DNA from 3 places in the Comamonas odontotermitis genome. Region 1 is predicted to be linked to each of the others. Evidence: predicted binding sites of a transcription regulator. Region 1 holds the regulator's gene; each other region holds the start of a gene.

Region 1 (4,143 bases):
TTTCTCGCCGCCATCGAGAAAATCCGTGCCGACAGCACGGTGCGTGCCGTGATCCTGACGGGCGAGGGCCCGGCATTCTCGTCTGGTGGTGATATCAAGACCATGCAGGAGCAGTCGTTTGGCGACGTGGACGGTATGCGCATCCGCGAGGACTACCGCCAGGGCATCCAGCGCCTGCCGCTGGCGCTGTTCAATCTGGAGGTGCCGACGATTGCCGCCGTGAACGGCCCTGCTGTGGGCGCGGGCCTTGATCTGACCTGCATGTGCGACCTGCGTGTGGCGTCGGACAAGGCCAAGTTTGCCGAGAGCTTTGTGAAGGTGGGCATCATTCCGGGCGACGGTGGCGCCTGGCTGCTGCCGCGCGTGATCGGCATGTCGCGTGCAGCCGAGTTGTCGCTGACCGGCCGCATGATCGACGCTGCTACCGCGCTGCAATGGGGACTGGTGTCACAGGTGGTACCGCATGACGAACTGATGCCTGCTGCCCGCGCGCTGGCGGAGGAAATTGCCGCCAACCCGCCGCAGGTCACCCGCATGACGAAAAAGCTCATGCGCGAAGGCATGCACCAAAGCCTGGCATCCATTCTGGAGCTGTCGGCCGCCTACCAGGCGCTGGCCCACCAGACCGCAGATCACCGCGAAGCGGTCAGCGCCTTTCTGGAAAAGCGCAAGCCGGATTTCAAGGGTTGAAGCAGCCCGGCAAATGCAATACGCAATACCGGGCACAGCAAATTAAGCAGGAATAGCAAACAGATGGCCGCTCAATGCGGCCATCTGCGCTGCCGTCTACATTCTTGGGTATAGAGCGACTGAACGGCGTGCAGCCAGAGCTTGTGGCCTGGCCGCAGAGCCGGTTATGCAGCAATTTCGAAACCGGCTTCATGTGCGGGGTGGCCGCACGCCATGCAGCGCAAGCGAACGCAACTCCGCCAGCAGGCTTTTCGTGTCGCGGTTGGTCTGCGTTTGGCAGGCTCCTGGGTGCTGTGCAACGCCTCTCAGCAGTGCTGGCGCTCCAGCCGTTCCAGTCGCTCCAATTCTGCGCAGATATCAGCCATAGAGCCGGTCATCGCCCAGCGCATGCCACGCTCGCGCTGCAGGCTGGCAGGCTTGGCCCAGTAGCGTTTGATGGAGGCATCATTGGCGGCCTGGGCGCTGCAGCGTTGCACCGACAGAAAGATATCGCTGGCGGCCTCTGCGGTTGTCTGGGTGCGGCGACGGCTGGCGGGTTTGCGCGGCAGGCGGATACGGTCAATAGGGCGATCAACAGGGCCTTGCACCGGAGCGACAGGTTTGTCGTCCGGGGCGTCCAGCAGGCTCATCTGTCCTGTGGTGCTGCGCTGGGCGGCAGACGATGCAGACAGAAAGCAGTGCACCTGGGCTGCATGCTGGCCATCATTGGCTGCACCACGGTGGGCCTTGCGACCACGGCGCACTGGCAGAGTGGACAGGGTGCGGCTGACCATGTGGAAGATGGGCGAGCCAGCGACGAGAGAAAAGGGCGCGAGGGCGCGCAATGCTGCAGCGACGAGCATAGGGACTCCTTGTGTACGGGAACGACAGCAGGATTGCTCATGGCAGACGCCGACCTCAGGGCAGTGAGATGGTTCCCACGGCGCCCGCTACCTGAAGCTGGGTCACATTTTTACGGCAGACGTGCTGTCTACATCAGCATCGTGTTGCGTATCAAGCCAACGGCGATGCCTTCAATCTCGAAAGGCTCGCCGGGCTGCACGACGATGGGCAGGTAGTCGGGGTTTTCAGCCAGCAACTCGATCCCGTCCTTGGTGCGCTGCAGGCGCTTGACGGTGACATCGTCTCCCAGCCGGGCCACGATGATCTGGCCGTTTCGCGCTTCGCGTGTGGATTTGACAGCGAGCAGGTCGCCATCCATGATGCCTGCATCACGCATGGACATGCCGCGCACCTTGAGCAGGTAATCGGGCTGTTGTTGGAACAGGCTGCCTTCCACGCTGTAGGTCTGGTCGACATGCTCCTGCGCCAGAATGGGCGAGCCTGCCGAGACCCGGCCAATCAGGGGTAGCGACAGTGGCGCCAGCTCCTGCACGATGCGGCCCACACTCGCTGCCATGCTGGAAACCCCTGCGGAGAGGCCGGCCAGCGGCGAAGAAAACCGCGTGCCGCGCGCCGCATTGATGGAGCGCACCGTGTCATTGTTGAGGCGGATGCCGCGCGAGGTACCGCTGACCAGTTCGATCACTCCCTTGCGGGCCAGGGCCTTCAAATGGTCTTCTGCCGAGTTGGCGGATTTGAAGCCCAGTTTGCTGGCGATTTCGGCACGGGTAGGGGGAGCACCGGTGCGCGAGATGGCGGTCTGGATCAGGTCCAGAATTTCTTGTTGGCGCGCGGTCAGTTTGGGGTGGTCTCGCATAAGATCTCCGTGTGATCTGTGGTGCCAGGTGCACTGCCGGTGGGCTGTGCATTCAAACACCTGTACATCAATCCAGTAACTGTATTTTTAACCAGTTTTTTCGGAGAGGCAAGCCTTGCAGCAAAAAATTTTGATCCTGGGCACTGGCGGAACCATTGCAGGTATGGCGGAAGATGCCGAGCACCCTGGTAAATACCGTGCGGCGCAGCTCTCCATCGGAGCCTTGGCGGCAGCGATCCCTGGCATTGAAAAGGCTGCTGGTGGCAGCCTGGATGCGCAGCAGCTTGCGCAAATCGATAGCAAGGACATGGACGACACGGTATGGCTGGCGCTGTTGCATGCATGCGACAAGGCACTGCACGACGATGCCGTGGCAGGCATCGTCATCACCCATGGTACGGACACGTTGGAGGAAACCGCATGGTTTCTGCACAGTTGTCTGGGGCGCCTGCCCAAGCCTGTGGTGCTGACATGCGCCATGCGACCGGCCAATGCCCTGATGCCGGACGGCCCCCAAAACCTCAAGGATGCAGTGCTTGCCGCCGCCGCACGCACTGCCGCCGGTGCGCCCTTGCTGACAGAAGTGGTTGCCATCACGGGTGGCGGCGAGTTGCACAGCGCCCAATGGCTGCAAAAAGCGCATCCACACCGGTTGATGGCCTTCTCATCGGGTGAGCAGGGGGCTATCGGCTGGGTGGGGAGTGAGGGGGTGCGCCTGCGTGACGGTCAGGTGCCCGGCGGCTTGACGACTGCCAAGGCATCTCTCGCTGTGCCCAGCTTGCCTGCGCCAGAGGCCTGGCCTTGGGTAGAAATCATCACCAGCCACGCAGGCGCGCGAGCTGCTGCTGTGGATGCCCTGCTGGCGCAGGGTGTACAAGGCCTGGTGGTGGCAACCACCGGGGACGGCACGGTGCACGAAGCGTTGCAACCGGCCCTGGCGCGTGCCCGCAGCCAGGGCGTGCCCGTGTGGCGCAGCAGCCGTTGCAGTGAAGGCGTGATCAGCGGCGGCAGGCTGCCGGTGCATGCCGACCTGGGGGCAGAGCTTGCCGTGGCACTCAACCCTTACAAAGCACGCGTCAGCCTGCAACTGGCCTTGCTGGGCGCTTTGCGTTGATAGGGTTTGCTATGAAAAAGGAAGCTGTTGGCGCTTGTTCTTTGGGCGCTGCAAGCCAATTTTCAGCAAATATCAGCAATCCTCTGGGGGCCAGCGGCCTGCACCATGTGGCCCTGATTGCATCGGACTATGCCCGCTCCAAGGCGTTCTATACCCATACCCTGGGTTGCACGGTGATTGCCGAGGAATACCGCGCTGCCCGTGATTCCTGGAAGCTGGATCTTGCCGTGCCCGGCGGCGGGCAGCTGGAGCTGTTCTCGTTTCCATCGCCGCCACCGCGCGTGTCCCGGCCCGAGGCCTGCGGCCTGCGCCACCTCGCCATTGCCGTGCAGGCGGTGAAGGCTGCGCACACTTATCTGGTTTCGCAAGGTGTGATGTGCGAAGAGATTCGTCTGGACGAGGTGACAGGCAAGCGGTTTTTCTTTTTCAGCGACCCGGATGGGTTGCCGCTGGAAGTCTATGAGAGGTGAGGGTAGGCATCGAAGCGCTAGCGTACCTACCCAGCAGACCAGGCGCACCCGCGCATAACGTTGCACCAACGATGTGTTTGCCCGCCTCAAGAGCGTGTCCTTAAGCTCTTCGTTCCACCTCAGCGATTTTGGAGGACGAGCTATCAGGCGCAGTGCATAGCCGGTAGCCT
Region 2 (4,143 bases), 1.5 Mb from region 1:
GGCAGCCACGGACCGGCATACTTCAAGCGCTCGCTTTCCCAGGACAAGAAATTTGCGCCCGAGTGCACTAATGTGGCCCTGCAATCGTGCGACCGTGAGTCGCTGGTCAACGCCTACGACAACAGCATTGTCGCGACCGATCGGATGCTGGGCGGCCTGATTGGCTGGCTGGAGCAAAAAGGCCAGCGCCAGCCCACTGCCATGATGTACGTGGCCGACCACGGCGAATCGCTGGGCGAGAACAACATCTATCTGCACGGCCTGCCCTACTCCGTAGCACCCGACGTGCAAAAGCATGTACCCTGGATCACCTGGCTGTCGCCGCTGATGCAGCAGCGCATGGGTGTCAACACGGCCTGCCTGCAGCAATCCCTGGGCAGCAGCAGGATCAGCCACGACAACTACTTTCACTCCGTGCTGGGCCTGACGGATGTGCAGACCAGCCTGCACAACGCCAAGCTGGATATATTTGCCGGTTGCGCCAATCCCGGCAGCAGCCAGGCACGCCCGGGTGTGGCGGGCATGGCAGCCCATACCGGCGCCCCCGCCTGAATATCTGCCCCAGCAGCACGGGTGGCAACTCTGTATGCACCCAACCCAGGCTAAAACAGGCTGCTTTGCTGTGGCCCGCGCTGGCCCTGCTGCCATGCAGCAAACGGAGCCCAATCCAGCGGCTCACGCTCGCGGCCGTAACCCAGCTGCTCGCAACTGCGCACAAACCGCTGGCGAACCAATTGCGCCCACAGGCCCTGGCCTTTCATGCGGGTGAGATAGTCGCTGTTGTAGCTTTTGCCGCGCGCGCGCTCCTCGTCGCTGATCTGGTGCAGGTCGCGCACACGCTCCATCACCCGCGGGGCTCTCTGTGGGTAGTGCGCCTGCAACCATTGCTGAAACACACCGTTCAGCTCCCAGGGCAGGCGCAGCACTGTATAGAAAGCGGTGGTTGCACCTGCTTCACGTGCAGCATCCAGCACCTGCTCCATGTCGTCGTTCAGAAAGGGAATGTGCGGTGCAACACTGACCCCCACGGGAATCCCAGCTTCTGCGAGGCGGCGTATGGTCTGCAGCCTTCGGCGCGGAGCGGCAGCGCGGGGCTCCAACAACCGCGCCAGTCCACCATCCAGCGTGGTGATGGTGATATAGGCCGCAGCACGCTTGTGGCTTGCGGCTTGCGCTATCAAATCAATATCACGCTCGACACCACTGCTTTTGGTGATCACCGAGAACGGGTGGCAGGCTTCGTTCAGGACCTCGATCACCTGCCGCGTCAGCCGCCAGTCTCGCTCGATGGGCTGGTAGCAATCAGTCGCCGAGCCAATGTTGAGCGAGGCCGGCCGGTAGCGGGGATGGCCGATCTCACGCCGCAGCACCTCTGCAATATTGGTCTTGGCAAACAACTGCGTCTCGAAATCCAGCCCCGGCGATAGGTTGAGGTAGCTATGGTATGGCCGCGCATAGCAATAGATGCAGCCATGCTCGCAGCCCCGGTACGGGTTGACCGAATGGTCGAAGAAGATATCCGGGGAATCGTTCTTCTGGATCGCGCTGCGTGCCCGCTCCTCGTGCACCTGGGTGCCCAGTGCCTGCGCAGCCTGCCGCCACCAGATCGCTTCGTCGTGCGAGGCATCATGCTCTTCCGCATCCATACCGACACCTTGAGCCACGGCTCCATTCCAGCCATCATCCAGCCATTCGCGCTGCTCTTTGGCAAACCGGTGCAGGGGCGCAGAGACCGCACCGCGCCCTTTCAGAAGAGAACGAGCCGGCGCAGCCGCCACTGGTGCCGGCTCCGCATCTTCACTGGTGCGCACCCACTCCTCACCATTAGCGATGATGGGAGAGCGAGAGGAATGCTTGTTTTGCGGCATGGTATTTCATCGCTGATACTGTATATTTATACAGTATACAAAGACGAGGCAGACTTGCCAATCGGACGAATTGGCCAGCTTCTATTCGCACCAATATGGTGCGAGATTGCGGATCGCCTACAGTTCGACTTTTCATCATCCGGAGGAAGTTTTGATGTCTCGCAAGCCCCATCTCATCTTGTCGTCGCTGGACGTGGATCGCCTGGAGGCATTGCTGGCACAAATGTCTGCTGCGGCTTTCCCTGGAAAAGCGGATCTGGAAGCGGAAATTGCGCGCGCTGACATCGTCGAGCCCACGGATATTCCGCCCGATGTGGTGACCATGAACTCGACTGTCACCTTCGACATGGCTGAATCAGGCAAACAGTTTCAGCTCACCCTGGTCTACCCCAAGGATCTGGATGGCAGCACCGAAAAGGTCTCGGTCTTCGCCCCCGTCGGCAGCGCACTGCTGGGTCTGTCGGTCGGAGACGAGTTGGCATGGCCGTCGGTGGGCGGCAAGAGCATGACCGTCCGCGTGACCGGTATCGTCTACCAGCCGGAGCGCGCTGGCGAACTGCACCGCTGACCCTTCAGGCCCACGGCAACCCAATGAAAAAGCACGCCATGGCGTGCTTTTGTTTCACATGTGACCCGTCCTGAATTGGGTTGACACCTTTCTGAAGAACAGAAAGGAAAGTCAAATGGAACAGTGGGTTAAGAGAACGCAACGGGACTACACGCTGGCTTTTAAACTCGCAGTAGTCGATCAAGTAGAAAGAGGTGAGCTGACCTACCGGCAGGCCCATGAGCGGTACGGAATCCAGGGCGCCTCAACTGTACTGGTGTGGCTTCGCAAGCACGGACGGCAGGACTGGAAAGCTGCATCATCAAGGGGCAAAGGATTACAGAAGATGCCTGAATCGCCCAAGCTGCTGACTCCAGAGCAGCGCATCAAGGAGCTGGAAGTGCAGCTGAAAGAAGCCCGCGAGAAAGCGGCCTTCTTTGAAGCGGTAGTGAACGTGCTCAAGCGCGACTACGGAGTCCAAGTCAAAAAAAAAGCCTGCGGGCAAGTCCTCACGCAAAAGCTCGTCAAAGGGTTAAGCGTCACGAGGGCTTGCCGCTACATGGGAATCAGCCGCCAAGCGCACTACAAGCGCCTGGTCTGCCAGCGTGCACGCAGCGAGCGGGACAAGGCGGTGGTGGAGTTGGCCAGTGAAGAGAGGCGCCATCAGCCACGCATTGGCACGCGCAAACTGCTGCACTTGCTCAAGCCGCCGCTTGAACAGGCGGGAATCCAGATCGGGCGCGATGCACTGTTCGTTGTCCTGCGCCAAGCACGCATGCTGGTGCTGCCACGGCATGCGTACCACAAGACCACCAATAGCCATCATCACTACCGCAGGCACCCCAATCTACTCAAGGAGGGCCCGACCAAAACAGTGGCAAGTGGTTGTGAGCAGCTATGGGTCGCTGACATCACGTATCTACCCACCAAGGAGAAGACTGCCTATCTGAGCCTGGTGACCGATGCCTACTCGCGCAAGATCGTGGGCTGGCACGTGCACGATAGTCTGGAGACCAAGCAGGTCAGCCAAGCGTTGAAGATGGCACTGCGTCAGCGGCGAACAGATCAGCCGCTCGTACACCACTCTGATAGAGGTGTTCAGTACTGCTCGGCTCAATACCAGCGCATCCATGCACGCCACCGCATCACCTGCTCCATGACCGATGGCTACGATTGCTACCAAAACGCTCTGGCTGAGCGGGTCAATGGAATCCTCAAGATGGAATACTTGTTGCAACGACCTGCCGATCTCTCGCAGGCCCGCACCATGGTGGGCGAATCGGTACGGCTGTACAACGAGCGCCGGCCGCACCTGTCCCTAAAATACAAAACGCCCGATGCAGTACATCGGGCGTCTCTCGCCAACCAGCTTGGGCTGGAGATTAGTCGCGAATAGGTGTCAACCTATGACAGGACGAGTCAATGACGGGTCACATTGACCAGCGCTTACAGCGCAAAACGGGCACTCAACAAGCTCACGACAAGGCCTGCGCCGATAAAGCCCAGCTCCCAGCGCGCCACGCCTTTGAGGCTGGGCGTACGCGCCTCCACAAAGTGATAGAGCATACGCCCCGCCAGCAGTGACAGTGCGAATGCCACACACATGCCCAGCCAGTTGAGCCAGGGCTGTGTCGCAATCACCTGCGAAGCCACGGCATTGCACAACACCACGATAGAGAAGTGGACGAGGAACACCGAATACGAAAACTGCCCCAGCGACTGCAACCA
Region 3 (4,143 bases), 1.6 Mb from region 1:
ATCCAGCCGCCGCTGCACCTGCGCCGCCAACGCGGTATCGCCCTGTTCTTGCGCCAGACGCTGCTGATTGATGAGCCATGCGAGCAGCGCACGGCGCCAGCCCTGGGCAGAAGCAGTGTCGACCGCCTGCTGCACCACCGCCATGGGCAGTGGGCTGCGCACCGCCAGCGCGCCTGCAGCCACCAGACGCGAGAGCGGGTCTTCCATGGCCGCCAGCGCTGCAGCAGCCCCGGTGGCTTGCTGCGCCGCCACGGCCTGCTGGACTTTGGGCAACAGTGCAATGTCTGCAGGCTGCTGTGCGCCGCGCAGATAACGAGCGTAAGCCTGCTCGGGCGCTGCCGCATCCTGAGCCACAGCCTCATAGCCGCTGCATGGGGATGCATCCAGCGCAGCCACCTGTGCGGCGCAGCGTGCCAGCTCCAGCCGGGCCAGCAGGTCAGGTCGTGCAGTGCGGCGAACCTCCTCGCGCGCACGGCGCCACTCTGCATCGGCAACGCGACTGTTACCAGACAGGTAGGCATCGGTTGCCCGCTCGGCCGCACCCTGTTCGTTGATGGCCCAATCTGGTACTTTGGGGCCTCCTGCACAAGCCACTAGCGCGCAAGATGCTACCAGAACAATAGCAATCCAATGTACCGCAGAAGAAGAGAAAAAGCGCGTCGGCATCATGGCAGCTTGACCTCCGCCTCTTTCTTGGCAAACGGCCATTTGCGGTTCAACTCGGCCAGCATGCCCTCCACCTTGCGCAGGCTGGCCTCGACATCGGCCCGCAAGTCGCCCAGGTTGGAAGTAGCATCCTTCGCATTGGCGCCTACAGCCTGCGCCTCCACCAGCACGGCATCCACCTTCTTGAGGCTGCCGCGCACATCCGTCAGCACGCCATTGAGTTGCTGGACGGTCGCACGTACCTCGGGCATGACGCCCTGCGCGCCAAAGACCTGCTTGTCCGTATTCTTGACCAAGCCATCCAGGCGAGCGAGCAACTGGTTGGCACGGTCGAGGGTGACGGAGATCTTCTTGGCCTCTTCATCTCCACCCAGCGCCACGCCCAGCGCGCCGCCAGGGCCATTCAGTTTGGTGCTGAGCGTGCGCAGTTGCACCAAGGTGCTGTCCAGCGCCGATCCGGCCGAGGTCATCATGTTCAGGTTTTCCAGCAGCTGGCGTGCATTGCTCATCAGTTGCGGCAGCTCCGCCGTGGCATCGCCCAGCAGCACGGCGCGCACCGCGCCGTCTTCCAGAGGTGGATCGTCCAGAATGCCCGAGTACGCCTTGATCGTGGTTCCCCCGACCAAACCTTTGACCAGGGTGAACACGCTGCTGATGCGCAGCCAGTGCGCATCCTTTTCCGGCACAGCCACATGGATACGCACCGTGCCATCCTGGGCCAGCTCGATCTTGTCCACCTTGCCGATGGGGAAGCCCGAAAACGTCATGTCCATGCCAATGGTCACACCCTCGGAGTCTTCAGCCGTCAGGATCAGCTCTTGCTTGGGTTCGAAAACACCGCGCGCATACAACAGATACAACGCCGATCCCAGGATGAGCAGCATCGTGAACAGCAGCAGCGCAGCGGCCTTGCGCTCCAGATGCGGAACGGGCGCCAGGCCATCAATGGCTACGCCATCGGCCACGGCCGTATGCCGCGCCGAAGCCGCTGCATGCGGCGGCACTGGCCGGTCGGCGGAGTCGTGGGGTTCTGGTATATGCATGTGGGCCTGATCTTACCCGTGCTGCAAGCCATGGTAATAAAAATCCTGCCAGCGCTATCTGGCAAAGCATTGTGCGCTATGCATTTGATAAGAGGAAAGCCTCTTGCCCCGGCCATTGCAGACAAGCACCTCGCACCGCTTTATACTGTATATATAAACAGTATTTATCATGCATTCCATCCCGTCCAATCCGGCTCCTGTCTTGCCACCATCGGTTGCCGCCAGCATCTGGCGCGGCGACTGCCTGGTGCGCACGCAACTGGCCTGTACACCTACGGGATGGGAAGCACTGGATTGCGAGTTGCCCGGCAAAGGCTGGCCCAGCCAGTGCCTGACGGAAGTGCTGCAATCCCAGGCAGGCCAGCTGGAATGGCGACTGACAGCCGCCGCGCTGCAGCAGCACAGCCTGCAGCGCAAAGCCATCGTGGCCATCGGCCCGCCGCTGCCGCCTCATGCCAGCGGCCTGGCGCAGCAGGGACTGGCGCCCGAGCAGTTCGTGTGGATCAACACCTCCACGCCGCAGGACCGGCTCTGGGCGCTGGAGCAGTTCATCCGCGCCAATGCGGCAGGCGTGCTCCTTGCCTGGCTGCCGCAGGCCAATCCCGAGCAGATCCGTCGTCTGCAGATCAGCGCGCAGCAATTTGAAGGGCTGGTCTTCCTCTTTCGGCCCAGCAGTGGCCAGCATCAGGCATCGGCCGCACCGCTGCGCCTGCTGGCGCATACCAGCAGGCCCTGGTCACTGCAGTTGCAGATCGTCAAGCGGCGCGGGCCGGCACATACAGGCTCGCTCGATCTGCCTGCCGCACCACACAGTCTGCAAGCGTTCCTGACGCCTCGCATGCTGGGTAACGCAACCCCCACGCCTTCTTCCACCCCTCTTTCAGCCCCCTCACTCTCTCCTGTACGCCATGACACCGCTTTGGGCCGCACTGCTGCCCCATCTGCAAAACACACAGACCGCGCCACCGCCCAGCCGCATTGATGCCAATATGCATGGCCTGGCGTTGTGGGCGCTGCAGTTCACACCGCGCGTAGCCTGCGTGCCCTCACCTGCGCCGTTTGGCGATGCACTGGTGCTGGAGCTGTCTGCCAGCCAGCGCCTCTTCGGTGGCCGTCAGCAACTGGCCCGGCGCCTGCTGCGCGAAGCACGGCAGCAAGGCGTGCGCGCCATCAGTTGGGCCCCCACCAGCCTGGCCGCCATTGCCCTGGCACGCTGCGACCTGCGCCACGGCTTTGGCGCGCCACTGGCGCAGGTGCTGGCACCTTTGCCGCTGGCCGCCCTGGATGCGACCGCACACCACGCCCAACTGCTCTCGCAACTGGGCTGCACCAGCCTGGGAGCGGTGCAAGCCCTGCCGCGCGGCGGCGTGACAAGGCGTTTGGGGGCAGATCTGCTGGCCGCGCTCGACCAGGCCTATGGCCTGCGCCCCGACCAATACCCCTGGATAGACTTGCCTGCGCGCTTTGATGCCCGGCTGGAGCTACCCATGCGCATCGATCAGGCCGATGGCCTGATGCATGGCGCGCGCCACCTGCTGCTGCAGCTGTGTGGCTGGCTTGCTGCGCAGCGGGCAGGCATACGCAGTTGCACCCTGCGCTGGTGCCATGACGCAATGCGCTCAAAACATGTGGGCGATGGCGGCGAGCTGGTATTGCATACGGCCACCACTACACGCGACGTCGGGCACCTGGCCCGCTTGCTGCAAGCGCATCTGGCCCATGTGCAACTGCTCGCGCCCGTGGGCGAGCTGAGCCTGCACGCCGATGCCCCCGAAGCCCTGCATGAAACCAGTGCCAGCCTGCTACCCGACACCACCGCACAAGGCGAGAGCCTGGTGCAGGTGCTCGAACGCATTACCGCACGCCTGGGCAGCCACCAGGTGCAGCGCCCCCAACTGCAGGCCGACCATCGCCCGGAATGGCAGGTGCAATGGCAACCCGCCTGCCAACTTGGCGCCCCATCCCCCGTACAACCAGCCACACAACCCGCAGTGCCACCTCTGCCCCAACCCAGCTTCCTGCTGGCCGAGCCCCTGCAATTGCTGCAGGACGGCAACAGCCAGCCCTTGTACCAAGGCCCGCTGCAGTTGCTGGCAGGGCCGCAGCGCATCGAAGGCGGCTGGTGGCACCGCAGCCCTGGCTTTGTGCTGCCCAGCGCTGGCGAAGCAGATACGAAATCCGACACCGACACCCCGCCTCCCACAATTCCCACGCGCCAGATCGCGCACACCGCCGTACGCGATTACTGGGTGGCACACAGTGCGCATGCAGGCCTGCTGTGGGTCTTTCACACCCGCTTGTCAGCGCAGGACAGCGCCTGGTTTCTGCATGGCCGCTTTGCATGAGCCTTGCCATGACATCCCCTCTCCGCCCCGCCATTCCACGCTACGCCGAGCTGTGGTGCCTGAGCAATTTCAGCTTTCTGCGCGGCGCC

What was found. The regulator LexA, encoded in region 1, represses DNA repair genes until DNA is damaged. The targets are predictions, from matches to a motif close to ACTGTATNNNNATACAGT.
Region 2: a site for LexA is predicted at 1,886-1,903, ahead of LAD35_RS06350 (PA0069 family radical SAM protein). Genes of this name have one in related genera too.
Region 3: a site for LexA is predicted at 1,854-1,871, ahead of imuA (translesion DNA synthesis-associated protein ImuA). Genes of this name have one in related genera too.

What each region holds. Positions count from the first base shown of each region.
Region 1 is NZ_CP083451.1:2,916,296-2,920,438, reverse strand. It holds gene LAD35_RS13525 (crotonase/enoyl-CoA hydratase family protein) at 1-690, shown strand, start outside; gene LAD35_RS13520 (hypothetical protein) at 996-1,532, opposite strand; gene lexA (transcriptional repressor LexA) at 1,661-2,389, opposite strand; gene LAD35_RS13510 (asparaginase) at 2,505-3,503, shown strand; gene gloA2 (SMU1112c/YaeR family gloxylase I-like metalloprotein) at 3,515-3,973, shown strand.
Region 2 is NZ_CP083451.1:1,377,647-1,381,789, reverse strand. It holds gene LAD35_RS06355 (phosphoethanolamine transferase) at 1-552, shown strand, start outside; gene LAD35_RS06350 (PA0069 family radical SAM protein) at 603-1,868, opposite strand; gene rnk (nucleoside diphosphate kinase regulator) at 2,023-2,436, shown strand; gene LAD35_RS06340 (IS3 family transposase) at 2,552-3,811, shown strand; gene LAD35_RS06335 (acyltransferase family protein) at 3,862-4,143, opposite strand, start outside.
Region 3 is NZ_CP083451.1:1,293,577-1,297,719, reverse strand. It holds gene LAD35_RS05960 (hypothetical protein) at 1-594, opposite strand, end outside; gene LAD35_RS05955 (MlaD family protein) at 666-1,709, opposite strand; gene imuA (translesion DNA synthesis-associated protein ImuA) at 1,879-2,691, shown strand; gene LAD35_RS05945 (Y-family DNA polymerase) at 2,618-4,054, shown strand; gene LAD35_RS05940 (error-prone DNA polymerase) at 4,063-4,143, shown strand, end outside.